DNA from 2 places in the Streptomyces sp. NBC_01410 genome. Region 1 is predicted to be linked to the other one. Evidence: riboswitches for the same ligand, from Rfam matches in the RefSeq annotation. Region 1 holds a riboswitch; the other holds the start of a gene.

The links. Region 1 has a riboswitch for cyclic di-AMP ahead of OG741_RS29515 (M23 family metallopeptidase). Riboswitches for the same ligand answer to the same signal wherever they lie in the genome.
Positions count from the first base shown of each region.
Region 2: it holds a riboswitch for cyclic di-AMP, as region 1 does, so the genes downstream of both, OG741_RS24415 (NlpC/P60 family protein) here and OG741_RS29515 (M23 family metallopeptidase) in region 1, are expected to answer to the same signal.

Region 1 is NZ_CP109530.1:6,414,517-6,418,136, forward strand. It holds gene OG741_RS29510 (M16 family metallopeptidase) at 1-1,374, shown strand, start outside; cyclic di-AMP (ydaO/yuaA leader) riboswitch at 1,605-1,769, shown strand; gene OG741_RS29515 (M23 family metallopeptidase) at 1,782-2,552, shown strand; gene OG741_RS29520 (GntR family transcriptional regulator) at 2,750-3,427, shown strand; gene OG741_RS29525 (HPr family phosphocarrier protein) at 3,599-3,620, opposite strand, start outside.
Region 2 is NZ_CP109530.1:5,275,399-5,279,018, reverse strand. It holds gene pcrA (DNA helicase PcrA) at 1-1,174, opposite strand, end outside; cyclic di-AMP (ydaO/yuaA leader) riboswitch at 1,425-1,587, shown strand; gene OG741_RS24415 (NlpC/P60 family protein) at 1,590-2,789, shown strand; gene OG741_RS24410 (hypothetical protein) at 2,889-3,242, opposite strand; gene OG741_RS24405 (NlpC/P60 family protein) at 3,588-3,620, shown strand, end outside.

The DNA.
Region 1 (3,620 bases):
GTGACGATGACGTACCACCCGCAGCCCACGGCGGGGGAGGCCAGGCCCTGGGCGTTTCCCGCCCCCGAGCGCGACACACTGGACAACGGCCTGACCGTGCTGCGCTGCCACCGCCCCGGCCAGCAGGTGGTGGCCGTCGAGCTCTCCCTCGACGCCCCGCTGGACGCCGAGCCCGAGGGCATCGACGGCGTCGCCACGATCATGGCGCGCGCCCTGTCGGAGGGCACCGACAAGCACACCGCGGAGGAGTTCGCCGCCGAGCTGGAGCGCTGCGGCGCCACCCTTGACGCGCATGCCGACCACCCCGGCGTCCGGGTCTCCCTGGAGGTCCCGGTCTCCCGGCTGCCCAAGGCGCTCGGCCTGCTCGCCGAGGCCCTGCGCGCGCCCGCCTTCGCCGACAGCGAGGTGGAGCGGCTCGTACGCAACCGCCTCGACGAGATCCCGCACGAGACGGCCAACCCGGCCCGCCGCGCGGCCAAGGAGCTCTCCAAGGAGCTCTTCCCGGCCGCCGCCCGTATGTCGCGCCCCCGCCAGGGCACCGAGGAGACGGTGGCCCGGATCGACTCCGCGGCCGTGCGTGCCTTCTTCGAGGCGCACGTCCGGCCCGCCACAGCCACCGCGGTGATCGTCGGAGACCTCACCGGGGTCGACCTGGACGCCGTTCTCGCCGAGACCTTCGGCACTTGGACGGGCGACAGCGCCAAGCCCCGCCCCGTACCTCCGATCACGGCGGAAGACACCGGCCGCGTGGTCATCGTGGACCGCCCGGGCGCCGTGCAGACCCAGCTGTTGATCGGCCGGATCGGCGCGGACCGGCACGACCGCGTATGGCCCGCGCAGGTGCTCGGCACGTACTGCCTCGGCGGCACCCTCACCTCGCGCCTGGACCGCGTGCTGCGCGAGGAGAAGGGCTACACCTACGGCGTACGGGCCTTCGGCCAGGTGCTGCGGTCCGCCCCGGACGGCTCGGGCGCCTCGATGCTGGCGATCAGCGGCTCGGTGGACACGCCCAACACCGGACCGGCGCTGGACGACCTGTGGAAGGTGCTGCGGACGCTCGCCGCCGAGGGGTTGACCGACGCCGAGCGTGACGTCGCGGTGCAGAACCTGGTGGGTGTCGCGCCGCTGAAGTTCGAGACGGCCGCGTCCGTCGCGGGCACGCTCGCCGACCAGGTCGAGCAGTTCCTCCCGGACGACTACCAGGCGCAGTTGTACGTGCGGCTGGCCGAGACCGGCACCGTGGAGGCGACGGCGGCGGCCGTCAGCGCCTTCCCGGTGGACCGTCTGGTCACGGTGCTCGTCGGAGACGCCTCGCAGATCGAGGAGCCTGTCAGGGCGCTGGGTATCGGCGAAGTGACCGTTGTCACCGGCTGATTGCCCCTCGCGCGATCCGGACAACTCCGGCTGAACCCGGCGCAACAGACAAGCGGAACCCCGGCATCCAAGCGGTGCCGGGGTTCCGTGCTATGTCCGGTTTATTGCGGAGGCTGCCTGTCTGCCCTGTGGGATGCACGACAAAAGGGCCTGTCTGTTTGGTGATTGAAAGTCGGCCCGCCTAGCGTCGGTCCGGCTGTTCGCCAGTAGCCCGTCGCATCCGCGGCATCGGACAGCCATCGCCGAGTCCCCGTCTGGCGCGAGCCTGGGGAGCCGGGGACCCACTCAGTCCCTGGGGTGAATCGGACGCCTTCGTATCCGTACGGAGGGGCCCGTAGGAGACCTTCCTGCTCCGAACCCGTCAGCTAACCCGGTAGGCGAGAAGGAAGGAAAGGACCAGCCACTTCATGGCGTTCACCCGTGCCACCGGGAAGCACCGTGCCCCGAGCCGCCTGTCGCGCAGGAGCGCGAACATGGCGGGCGCAGCGGCCCTTGCCACCACCGGCGTCATCGGAACCCTCGCTTCCCCGGCGCTCGCCGCCACCCCGGGCATGGCCCCCGTCGAGGACACCGGCCTGACCCAGGTCGTCACCGCCGACACCCTCGCGGACCAGATCGCCGACCAGGCCGCCGCCCAGAAGCAGGAGGCCGCCGAGGCCATCGCCAAGGCGAAGGCGGCCGAGGAGGCCAAGCGCAAGGCCGAGGCCCGCGTCAAGGCCGCCCGCGAGGCCAAGGAGCGCGCCGCCCGCGAGGCCGAGCGCAAGCGCCTCAACTCCTTCGTCGCGCCGATCAGCGGCTCGTACGTCTCCACGGGCTACAAGACCGGCGGCGCCGTCTGGTCCTCCGGCAGCCACACCGGCATCGACTTCCACGCCGCCTCCGGCACCACCGTGCACGCGGTCGGCTCCGGCACCGTCGTCGAGGCCGGCTGGGGCGGCGCTTACGGCAACAACGTCGTGATCAAGATGAAGGACGGCTCGTACACGCAGTACGGCCACCTCTCCTCGATCTCGGTCTCGGTGGGCGAGAGCGTCACCCCGGGCCGGCAGATAGGCCTCTCCGGCGCGACCGGCAACACCACCGGGCCGCACCTCCACTTCGAGGCACGCACCGGCCCCGACTACGGCTCCGACATCGACCCCCTCGCGTACCTGCGCGCCCACGGCGTCAGCGTCTGAGAACAGCAGAACAGCGCCCGAGCGCGGGCGCGCGAGAAGGCCCCGGCTTCCTGCCGGGGCCTTCGGCGTTCGGAGCCCTGGCCAAAAGATATCCATGGATTCCCGGGTGCCATCGGAAAATCCGGCCCACTGCAATAGAGTCACCGAACAGACGCCAATCGGCTGCGTTTCGCGCGGATTAAAGCGGAGGTTCGGTCATGCGCATTCCCGCGCACTCGGTATGCACGGCGATCCGCGACGACATCGTCTCCGGTGTATTCGAGCGCGGCAGCCGGCTCACCGAGGAGCAGCTGGCGCGCCGCTACGGCGTCTCCCGGGTCCCGGTGCGCGAGGCCCTGCGCACCCTGGAGTCCGAGGGCTTCGTCACCACCCGCCGGCACGCGGGTGCCTGTGTCGCCGAGCCCACCGAGCAGGAGGCGGCCGACCTGCTGGAGGTCCGGATGCTGCTGGAGCCCCTCGGCGCGGCCCGCGCGGCACAGCGGCGTACGGAAGCGCACCTGAAGGTCCTGCGCGGCCTGGTCAGGCTGGGCCAGGAGCGCGCACGCCGCGGCCAGGGCGAGGACCTGCGCTCACTGGGCGGCTGGTTCCACGAGACCCTCGCCCAGGCCTCCGGCAGCCCGGGGCTGATCGCCCTGCTCACCCAGCTGCGGCACAAGATCGCCTGGATGTACGCCGTCGAACAGCCCGCCACGCCCGTGGACTCCTGGGCGGAGCACGGCGCGATCGTGGACGCGGTGGCGCGCGGCGACGTGGAGCGGGCCCGCGCGCTGACGGCTGTGCACGCGGAGCGGGCCGCGTCGGCGCACCGGCTGCGCCGTCCCGAGCGGGTGAGGACTTCGCAACATGCCGTAAACACCACGAGCGTCCGCCATTAACAGGCGCGCCGTATACAAAGGGAAGGATATTCGCGGGGCTTCTTTTCTGCTGCCCGAATTCATGGAGCCGGGCGCGGAAATGAACGTCGGACCGGAAAATGTGCACAGCCGCGGTCGCCCCAATTCGGGAGACCGCGGCTGCGTGCCGCCGGGCGCATTCTGCTCAGCCGCTCAGACCGTTTCGGGAAGCTCC
Region 2 (3,620 bases), 1.1 Mb from region 1:
CGGTGTCGGCGACATAGCCGGTGATCTGCGCGCCCGCGCCCGCGTTCGTCCACAGGTTCTTGGGGCGGCGGCTTTCGTTCCGCTCGATGACCGCGTTGGCGGCGGAGAGGATCGTCTGCGTCGAGCGGTAGTTCTGCTCCAGCAGGATCGTCGTCGCGTCCGGGTAGTCCTCCTCGAACTGGAGGATGTTGCGGATGGTCGCGCCGCGGAAGGCGTAGATCGACTGGTCGGCGTCGCCGACGACACAGAGCTCGGCAGGCGGCAGGTCCTCGTACCCCGTCCCCACCAGCTCGCGTACGAGCGTGTACTGAGCGTGGTTGGTGTCCTGGTACTCGTCCACCAGGACATGGCGGAAACGTCGCCGGTAGTGCTCGGCGACGTCCGGGAACGCCTGGAGCAGATGCACCGTCGTCATGATGATGTCGTCGAAGTCCAGGGCGTTGGCCTCGCGCAGCCTGCCCTGGTACATGCGGTACGCCTCGGCGAGCGTCTTCTCGAAACCGTCGGCAGCCTGGTCGGCGAAGGTCTCCTCGTCGATCAGCTCGTTCTTCAGGTTCGAGATCTTGGCGCTGAAGGCCTTCGGCGGGAACTTCTTGGGGTCGAGATCGAGGTCCCGGCAGACCAGCGCCATCAGCCGCTTCGAGTCCGCCGCGTCGTAGATCGAGAACGACGAGGTGAAGCCGAGCCTCTTGGACTCCCGGCGCAGGATGCGGACGCACGCGCTGTGGAAGGTGGACACCCACATGGCGTTGGCGCGCGGCCCGACGAGTTGCTCGACGCGCTCCTTCATCTCGCCGGCGGCCTTGTTGGTGAAGGTGATCGCCAGTATCTGGCCGGGGTGAACGCTGCGCGTCCCCAGCAGATACGCGATCCGGTGGGTCAGCACCCGGGTCTTGCCGGATCCGGCCCCGGCGACGATGAGCAGCGGCGAGCCGGTGTGCACGACGGCGGCGCGCTGCTGTTCGTTCAGCCCTTCGAGGAGGGCGGCGGGGTCCACGACGGTGCGCGGGGCGCCGTCGCGGTGGTACGGATCCCGGGCCGGGGGCACGTCGAAGGCACCCTGGAAGAGATCGTCGGGCATCTCCTCCGGGGCCGGGTCCTCGGGCGGCGGCGGAGGGTGCTCCGAGCTGGGCTGGAGGTCCGCCAGGAAGCTGTCGTCAAAGAGGCTGCTCATCGCTCTACGAGTCTAGGCCGCCGCACTGACAGCTTGCCGCCGCATCCGGCCACCACCCTGCGTGACCTTCGCAACCCTGCGTGATCCGGCCATGTCGCCGGGTCACCTTCCGGAACGTACGGGTCCGCCGATCGGCAAGGTCACGAAAATGTATCGGGCATATCGAACATCAACCTTCACAGCGACCACACGAGTTGGCTACGGTGCTCGACCAGGCGGCCCGTATCCCCCTGGCGATCCGCGCCACATCGGGCAGCCTGCGCCGAATTCGGGCTTTCCGCAAGGAAGTTCGGAACCGGGGACCCACCATGCACAACCGGGGTGAATCGGACCGCACCCATCCGGTCCGTAGGGCGATCTTCCGTTCCGCCCGAACCCGACAGCTAACCCGGTAGGCGGTCCACGGAAGAAGGAGATGCCGGCCTTGGCGTCGCATCGCAAGGAACGCAGCCGTACCACGACCTCACCCGCCGTCGGGCTCACGACGGCAGCCATCGCCGGCGTCACGCTGCTGTCGACGCAGAGCGCCAATGCCGCGCCGACCGAGCCGAAGCCCTCCATCGAGGAGGTGCAGAAGAAGGTCGACGACCTGTACCGGCAGGCCGGCACCGCGACCGAGAAGTACAACAAGGCCAAGGAATCCACCGACGCGAAGCGGGCCGAGGTCGACGAGCTGCTCGACGATGCCGCCACGCGTACCGAGAAGCTGAACGAGTCGCGCAGAGTGCTGGGCAACTACGCGGCCACGCAGTACCGCACGGGAGCCGTCACGCCGACCGCCGCGCTGCTCTTCGCGGACAGCCCGCAGGCGTACTTCGACCAGACGCAGCTGATGGACCGGATGACCGACCGTCAGCGCACGGTGATCGACGACTACGAGACCCAGCGGGCCGCGGACGCCAAGCAGCGCGCTGCGGCGACCGAGAAGCTCGAGTCGCTCACGCTCTCGCAGAAGGCCCTGCGCAGCAGCAAGCAAGAAGTCCAGGCGAAGCTCGCCGAGGCACGGGCGCTGCTGTCGAAGCTGACCGCCGAGGAGAAGGAACGGCTCGCCGCGCTCGAGCGCCAGAAGCAGGAGGAGGCCCGCCTCAAGGCCGAGGCACAGGCCAAGGCGGAGGCGGAGGCCCGCGCCAAGGAGGCGGCGGCAGAGGCGGCGCGGCAGCAGCAGGAGGCGGCGCAGAGCCAGGACACCAGCACCGGGACGGGCACGGACACCGGCACCAGCACTGGCACCGGTACAAGCACCGGAACCGCCGACAGCACCTACGCGGCCAAGGCCGACAAGGTCCTCGCCTTCGCCCGCGCCCAGATCGGCAAGCCGTACGTCTGGGGAGCGTCCGGCCCGAGTTCGTACGACTGCTCGGGGCTGACCCAGGCCGCCTGGAAGGCGGCCGGCGTGGACCTGCCGCGCACCACCTGGGACCAGGTGAACGTGGGCACGCGGGTCGCGACGAAGGATCTGCTCCCGGGCGACCTGGTCTTCTTCTACGACGACGTCAGCCACGTCGGCATCTACATCGGCGACGGCATGATGATCCACGCGCCGAAGCCCGGTACGAACGTCCGCGAGGAGTCGATCTACTACATGCCGATCTACGGCAGCGTGCGCCCCGCGTAGCACCGCAGCAGCCGAACGCCCGGGCTTCCGAAGCGCGCCCGGGCGTTCTCATGCCCGGCGCACCCCGACGCACCGTGGCGCACCGCGGACATCCGGGCATCAGGTCCAGAGCGTCGCGATGAAGATGTTCGCGATCGTCAGCCCGCCCACCGCGCCGAACAGCGCCTTGTCGACCTTCTCCTCGTCCCGCTTGACGTAGACGAGGCCCAGGATGACCACCAGCACGGCCAGCTTGATCCCGATCTTCAGGCTGTTCACCGGCTGGTCGTCCGCCTGGTTCAGGCCCACCAGCACCACGCCGGTGACCAGCATCGTCAGCGCGCCGTGAAGCATCGCAGGGCTGAAGCGGGCCGTGCCCGCCCCCATGGCCTTCATCTGGGTGAGGAAACCGCCGAGCAGCGACGCGATACCGATGATGTGCAGGGCGACGAAGACATTGATGAGTACGTCCATGAGGCGGAGCCTAACGATCCCCATACCACCGCCCTTTGGGCAGGTGTGCCTCATTCGCCGCATCGGTCACAGCGGTAGCGGGGTCGGGCCGGTGCCATCAGGTCCGCTCCCAGAAACCGGCCCAGGGTGTCCACCTTCGGGCAAAACCGGTCCTTGCGCCCCTCCCCCGTGACCGCCAGGTCTAGCGTCCTTCCGCAGGTGACCGACTCCCCACCGCCGCCGAGCTCCCGGGCGGCCGTCGGCCACCACCGCCGAGAGATCCGGCGGCGGACCGCTCCCCCTGTGCGGACCGCCGTCGGACTCGGGCTCGTACCGCAGGCACGACAGAAGGACGTGGACGCCCTCGTGGCAGCGCACCGGAAACCGAAGCAGCATCCG